DNA from 2 places in the Bacillus sp. D48C genome. Region 1 is predicted to be linked to the other one. Evidence: riboswitches for the same ligand, from Rfam matches in the RefSeq annotation. Region 1 holds a riboswitch; the other holds the start of a gene.
What was found. Region 1 has a riboswitch for S-adenosylmethionine ahead of ACLBXA_RS26955 (peptide ABC transporter substrate-binding protein). Riboswitches for the same ligand answer to the same signal wherever they lie in the genome.

Region 2: it holds a riboswitch for S-adenosylmethionine, as region 1 does, so the genes downstream of both, ACLBXA_RS08430 (hypothetical protein) here and ACLBXA_RS26955 (peptide ABC transporter substrate-binding protein) in region 1, are expected to answer to the same signal.

Annotation. Positions count from the first base shown of each region.
Region 1 covers NZ_JBKFAQ010000017.1:48,838-52,417, reverse strand. Annotated here, with positions in the region: gene ACLBXA_RS26955 (peptide ABC transporter substrate-binding protein) at 1-1,529, opposite strand, end outside; SAM riboswitch class I at 1,662-1,766, opposite strand; gene ACLBXA_RS26950 (aldo/keto reductase) at 1,919-2,752, opposite strand; gene proC (pyrroline-5-carboxylate reductase) at 2,754-3,557, opposite strand.
Region 2 covers NZ_JBKFAQ010000002.1:656,124-659,703, reverse strand. Annotated here, with positions in the region: gene ACLBXA_RS08445 (ECF transporter S component) at 1-2, shown strand, start outside; gene ACLBXA_RS08440 (YwiC-like family protein) at 185-907, shown strand; gene ACLBXA_RS08435 (hypothetical protein) at 938-1,129, opposite strand; SAM riboswitch class I at 1,261-1,359, shown strand; gene ACLBXA_RS08430 (hypothetical protein) at 1,460-1,717, shown strand; gene ACLBXA_RS08425 (SWIM zinc finger family protein) at 1,980-2,369, shown strand; gene ACLBXA_RS08420 (NAD(P)H-dependent oxidoreductase) at 2,393-2,968, shown strand; gene ACLBXA_RS08415 (hypothetical protein) at 2,965-3,318, shown strand; gene ACLBXA_RS08410 (short-chain fatty acid transporter) at 3,359-3,580, opposite strand, start outside.

The DNA.
Region 1 (3,580 bases):
GCGATAACAGAGTCTTTAAATAATATTTTCTCGGATGCTAGTAATGCTTCCCAGCGAGCTTTTTCATCACCAGCTAAAGTCGTTTTCACTTTTGCTATTGTTTCATCGAATTCCTTATTAGAGTAATGATCTAAGTTATAAGGGTTATTCGTTGTAAATAGCTCAAGGAATGTAATTGGATCCGCAAAGTCAGGGCTCCAGCCGTCAATTCCGATTTCGTAGTCACCTTTTAATAAAAGCGAAACTTGTTGCTTACGCGGTTGCGGTTTTATATTTACTGTTAATCCATCTAAATTCTTTTCTAGTTGCCCTTTTAAGAATTCACCAGTTTTCTTATCAAGGTCAGCATCACTCGTTAATAATTCTAATGTTATCTTTTCAGAACCAAGCTCTTGTTTAGCTTTTTTCCATAACTTTTGTGCAGATTTTGTATCAACTTTTGTTAAATCGCCGTTTGCAGTACGGAAGTCTTTTCCTTCAGGTCCTTTTGCAAAGTTTTTTGGAACGAGACCAAATGTTGGTGTAGATCCATCATTTAATAACGTATTTACAAAGGATTTTCTATCAATTGTTTGATCAATTGCTTGGCGTGCAGAAACATTTTGAAGCACTTTGTTTTGTTGATTCATACGTAAAAATTGTACGCCTACGTTTGGACGTTCTTTAAAGTTAGCATCCTTTTTATATTTATCGACAAAGTCAGATGTTAGTTTTATACGATCTAATTGTTTTGACTCGAATAAATTTACTTCTGTTGATTTTTCTTTTACGACGTTAAAATTGATTTCTTCTAGTTTGACAGTATCTTTATCCCAATAGGTAGGGTTTTTCTTGAATTTAAAGCTTTGTTCGTGCTTCCAATCGCTTAGTGTAAAAGCTCCATTGTACAAGATTGTATGATCTTCTAAAGCGTACTTATCACCTTGTGCTTTAAAGAATTCCTCGTTAATTGGTAGAAATGTTGGGAACGCTGTTAAGCTAATAAAATACGGAACAGGACGCTCCAATTCTACCTCAAACGTATGGTCATCAACTGCTTTTACACCAAGTTGGTCGGCTGGAAGTTCTTTGTTGTTAATTTTTGTTGCATTTTTAATATCAAAGAATAGAAATGCATATTCAGAGGCTGTTGCTGGATCTACGGCTCTCTGCCAAGCGAACACAAAATCTTTCGCTGTAACAGGAGTGCCGTTTGACCATTTTGAATCTCGCAGGTGGAATGTGTATTTTGTTTTATCGCCACTTACTTCATGAGATTCTGCAACGCCAGGGAAAGGTTTGTTACCTTCACCAAGATTATACAAACCTTCAAATACGTTTCTCATTACTTGACCAGAATCAGTATCTGTAGCACGGGCTGTATCCATTGTTCGTATTTCAGTAGGTGAAGATAAATTTAAAACCTGTTTGCTAGGTGCCTCGTCTTTTGCATTTGCTTCGCTTGCTTCGTTTTTATAACTACCGCAACCAGTTAATAAAATACTTACTCCTACAACTGATGCAATACCGGGTACAAACTTCTTTTTCATTTGATTTTCCTCCTAAATAATTAAGTTTGGATGATGATGAGGGAAATGAAAAATAAAAAATCCCTCTTTTCATATTGAGAAAGAGGGATTTTTACGTACAAGTTATACACCCGTATATAAACGAAGTCCCTCATTCTATCTTTCAAGCATAAAGCTTGCAGGAAGTGGCACAGTATTCAAAATGAACCTGCTGCCGAGGTTTCAAAGGGCCAGTCCCTCCACCTCTCTTGATACAATGAGTAAACGAATAAATTTTATTAATTTTTGCGTTTCTTTGATAATTCAAAATCTTACACCTTGAACAATGAAGTGTCAACCAAATGGAATATAGTTTAAATTTTCAGTTATCTCAAATGAAAAAACCACTGCATATGGCAGTGGTTTTTCGCTTAGAAGTTAAAGTTATCTGGATCTGGACCAACGCGACGATCTTCATTTAAAGCTTGAATTGCTTTCATATCATCAGCACTTAATTCAAAGTCGAAGATGTTTGCATTTTCAATAATGCGATGTTCTTTAATTGATTTAGGGATTGTTACAACTTCGTTTTGTAAATCCCAGCGTAAAATAATTTGCGCAGTTGATTTATTATATTTTGTCGCAATTTCTTGTAACGTTGGATTATCTAGTAGTTGTCCTTGCATTAATGGTGACCAAGCTTCAAGCTGGATATTATGTTCTTTACAGAAAGCGTGTAACTCTTCTTGTGCTAAACGTGGGTGGTATTCCACTTGGTTGACCATTGGCTTAATTTCAGCAATTTCAAATACGTCTTGTAAGTGGTGAATGTGGAAATTACTCACACCGATAGCGCGAACACGGCCATCTTTATAAAGCTTTTCTAATGCTTTCCATGATTCGGTATATTTCCCTTTTACAGGCCAATGTACTAAATATAAATCTAAATATTCTAGACCTAATTTCTCTAATGTAGTTTCAAATGCTTGAAGTGTTGTTTCATATCCTTGATCGCTATTCCATACTTTTGAGGTAATAAATAATTCTTCACGTGAAACACCGGATTCACGAATCGCTTGTCCAACGCCTTCTTCATTTTGATAGATTGCTGCAGTATCGATGCTGCGGTAGCCATTTTTAATTGCTGCTTTTACAGAATCAATTACTTCTGAACCATCTTCTACTTTAAAAACACCTAAACCAAACCAAGGCATTTTTACACCGTTATGTAATGTTGTATAGTCCTTTAAACTTGTTAAAGTCATATTATTTCCCCCTAGCTTTTTTGTTTGTTGCTTCTACTGCTTTTTGAATTGCCTCTGAAAAATTATATTCATATAAAGTTTTGAGACCCTCAGCTGTGGAACCACCTGGCGTTGTTACTTGTTCGCGGAGGTTAGCTGGATCTTGCGTTTGTTCGAGCATAGAAGCAGAGCCAGAAATCATTTGAATGACAAGATGTTTTGCGGTTTCTTCATCGACTCCATAACTTTTTGTTGCTTCAATCAAGCTTTCAGCAAAGTAATAAAGGAAGGCTGGTGCACTTCCAGTAACTGCAGTAAGCTGATGAACTTCTTCCTCAGTACAAAGTTGCGAAGTACCAATACCTCTTAAAAGCAGTTGCAGGGTTTCTTGATGCATCTCTTTTATTGATTGTCCCATTGTATATAAGGAGATAGACTTTCCAATTTCAGCAGCTGTATTAGGCATAATCCAAGCAACAGGCGTGCCTTTTGGGAGTCTAGCTTCTAAATAAGATGGTCCAATGCCAGCTGCTACTGTTACGACAAGTTGATTTGATATTAACGGAGATAGCTCAGCTAATAACTCTTCATGAGCAGAAGGTGGCATTGCTAAAACAACCGTATCGACAGATGTAACATGCTGCTTCCAATCTGTTGCAGTAGACACATTATATCGATGTTGTAACTGTTTTAGTTTTTCTGCGTTGCTTCGGTTAGAGACGATAATTTCTTCGATGTACTCTTTGCTTGTTTTAAGTAATCCGGAAAATATAGCTTCGGCCATACGACCGGCACCAATAAATAAAATTCGATGTTTAGTTAGCATATCCTTTATTCCTTTCTAGTAGA
Region 2 (3,580 bases), on a different contig from region 1:
AGAAAAGCATACTCATATAAGGTAGGGTCGCGACTTACATATTCGTTTGCCTCTTTCATGCTTCTTACATATTGTAAGGAGCATTTTTTTGTCAAAAAATTGATTTAATATGCATCCGTTATTATATAAAATTATTTGTATAATGGTAGGTGAGAACTTTTTTCAAAAGTGAGGTGTATAGTTAATGAAGTTAGTTATTCCGAAGCAACATGGTGCATGGGCCATGCTTGTTATTCCTTTTTTATTAAGTGTCGTACTTGGGAAACCTACTATTTATCATATTCCATTGTTTTTAGCGTGGTTTTTTATCTATTTAGCCACGTATCCATTTCTTACGTACATAAAGCAAAGACGAAAAAAAGAGTTTTTACAAGCTACCATTGTTTATTTCAGCATTGCGTTCCTATTTGGGATGATTTCTTTATTATATGAGTGGCGAATTCTTTTATTCTTAATAGTAATGATTCCATTATTTATAGTGAATATGTATTACGCCCGTCAAAAAAATGAAAGAGCACTATTAAATGATATTTGTGCAATCATTGTGTTTTGTATCGGTGGGTTAATTAGTTATTACTTTTCAATGAAGCAAATCGATCATACAGCTTTATTCATTGCACTTATTTCATTTTTATACTTTTTAGGTAGTACGTTCTATGTGAAAACGATGATTCGTGAAAAAAATAACCCGAAGTATCGTCTTATATCTTGGGGATATCATATCTTATTAACGATAATTGTATTTGCGATTAATCCGTGGTGTTCTCTTATTTTTATACCAAGTGTCATTCGAGCAATTGTGTTGTATGGCAAAAAAATTTCTATTATAAAAGTAGGAATTTTAGAAATTGCTAATTCTGTATATTTTTTAATCATAACGGCAATAATTATGAAGTATGCCATTTGAAAAAACTTCCCATCAATAGATGGGAAGTTTTTAATCTTTTTCTAAAATGTGAACGGTGTACTCGCAACGTTGAATAGCTTGTTCAACAGCATAAAGTGATTGTTCAATACGAGCGCGATTAAAATCTTTTTCAACTGTTTCGAGCGCTTCTTCTAAACAATTTTTAGCTTCTTGTAATGATTGAAAAGAATCTTGTACATATCCGCGAGCATTTTGATGCATTTCATAATCCTCCTTGCATGTTCGTATATGGGTAGTATGAACAGTAAGGAAGAAAATATAATTTGTTATATTTATTATATTTGTTTGACAATTAAAGTGGAATTACGTATAGTAAGAATTAAGTGAATATTTTCTTATCCAGAGAGGTGGAGGGACTGGCCCGATGAAACCCAGCAACCGCGATGCAGGTGCTAATTCCAGCAGAACATATTTGTTCTGGGAGATAAGACGAAGATATATACGTAACTTCTTCTTATCGGAGAGGTTTTTTTATTGCAAAAAAACCGATTACGAAAATTTATATTAAGAAGAAAGGGGTTGCGCATTACTGTGACACTCGAAAAATACGTAAAACTGCGTAGTACAGTTTATGAATATATGATAGAGCAAGATAAGCCGATATCATTGTTAGATATTCAAGAACATATCGTTTCGCATCATGAAGGAAAATTCACGAAAAAGATGTTGCATCAATTTTATTTATCAAGATTATTAGACGAACTAAAACTGGATGGGAAAATTACATTAGCTGATGAATATCTCTATGCTGAAAAAGGTGTATTGTATAAGGCGAGAAAAGGGAGCTAAGCTCTCTTTTTTTCTTAAAATAACGGAGTATGTAGAGTAAAAGACTGCTAAAGCAGCCTGATACAGGGAATGGTGTTGAGTGTGTAGTGTCAAAAATTGAATGTGCCTGAAAGAGGCAATTCATATCGGCTGCAAATGAAAAGAGACACCTTCGCCGAATAGGTGTCAGTCGTTTTGTCACGTAGACTTGCTACTTAACAGTAATTAGAATAACATGCAGGATTTTTGAAGTCAAAAGGGAATTAAAGGAAGGGGTACAATTATGTACGCTTACTTATTAAAAGATATAACGAAATGGATCCCAAAGTACATTGTAGATAAGGGATATGAATATTATGAAGATGGGCATGTAGAAGATGTTGAAATACAAGATAAAAAAGTGTTTGCTTTCGTTACTGGAAATGCAGGGAATTATGAAGTAGTTATCGATCTCGAAGATTTTTCAGAAAGTAACTGTGAGTGTCCCTATGAAAATTATTGTAAACATATGGTGGCAGTTGTTTATGATATTCAAGGTGCTGGTGAGAGTGCAGTTAAAGAGAAACTGAAAGATTTAAAAAAAGAAGAGTTACTTATATTATTAAATCGATTGTTGCAAAGTTCGAAAAACGTACAAATTGTAGAGAAGTTATTAAAGAAGGAGAAACTTTAACGTATAGAGGGAGTTGTTTTGTAGTGAACGTACTAATTATATATGCTCATCCTAACCCTTCAAGTTTTAACGCGGCGATTTTCAATCATGTGCAAAAAGGACTACAGGAAACAAATCATTCAGTTACCGTACTTGATTTATACAAAGAACAATTTGATCCAGTCCTCGTATTTAATGAAGAGAAGAAAAGACGCGATTTAGTAAATGAAGAGGAAACAGCTCGGTATAGAACGTTAGTAGAAGAAGCAGATACACTTCTATTCATCTATCCAATATGGTGGTGGGGGATGCCAGCAATTTTAAAAGGATTTATCGATCGTATTTTCGTAGCTGGATTTGCTTATAAATATGAAGGGGCTCTGCCGAAAGGATTATTGCAAGGGAAAAAAGCATGGGTTATTAATACGTTAGACTCGCCTCTATGGTACGTCGCATTGTTATATCGATCAGCAGATTGGATTATGATGAAGAGAGGTATTTTACGTTTTTGTGGCATTCGCGATATAAAACGGTCAGTGTTTCAATCTGTGAAAACGAGTAAAGTATCAAAGCGTGAGAAATGGTTATTACAAATAGAAGAAAAGGCTCGTGCATTATGAATGAAGTCGATCGTATTATAAACTGTGTTCAGTATGATGGCGAACTTTTTCGGAAGTATGTTACGTGTTTACTTCAATTGAAAAAATGCAGCGAAACATTTCAGCAAATTCAAATAGAGTTAAGAAATGATTATTTAATAAGAGGAATTTGTGAAAGAGAAGTTGATCAGGTAGTACGGGGAAGTAAAGAATATGAAATGCATTTTCTTCCTAAAGTATTACAGTGGAATTTTTTGAGGGAAAATCCACATCTAATTGAAAAAGTGTGCGAAGATTTTTTTGCATTTGAGTCATTACATCTTACGGAGTTAGAGTGGGAGAAGATTATAAATTTCATGGGAAATAATTGATTTATTATGTAAAAAAGCTAGTATAAAACTAGCTTTTCGTTTAAATAAATAAGAAGCATAGACTAATGATAAAACCCGCATATAGTAAGTTCACAACACAAAATCCCATAATGTCACGAGCACCTAAACCAGCTATCGCTAATGCTGGTAATGCCCAGAAAGGTTGAATTAAATTCGTCCAAGCATCGCCCCATGCAATTGCCATTGCTGTTTTTGCAGCAGGTACACCAAGTTCAGCGCCAGCTGGAATCATAATTGGTGC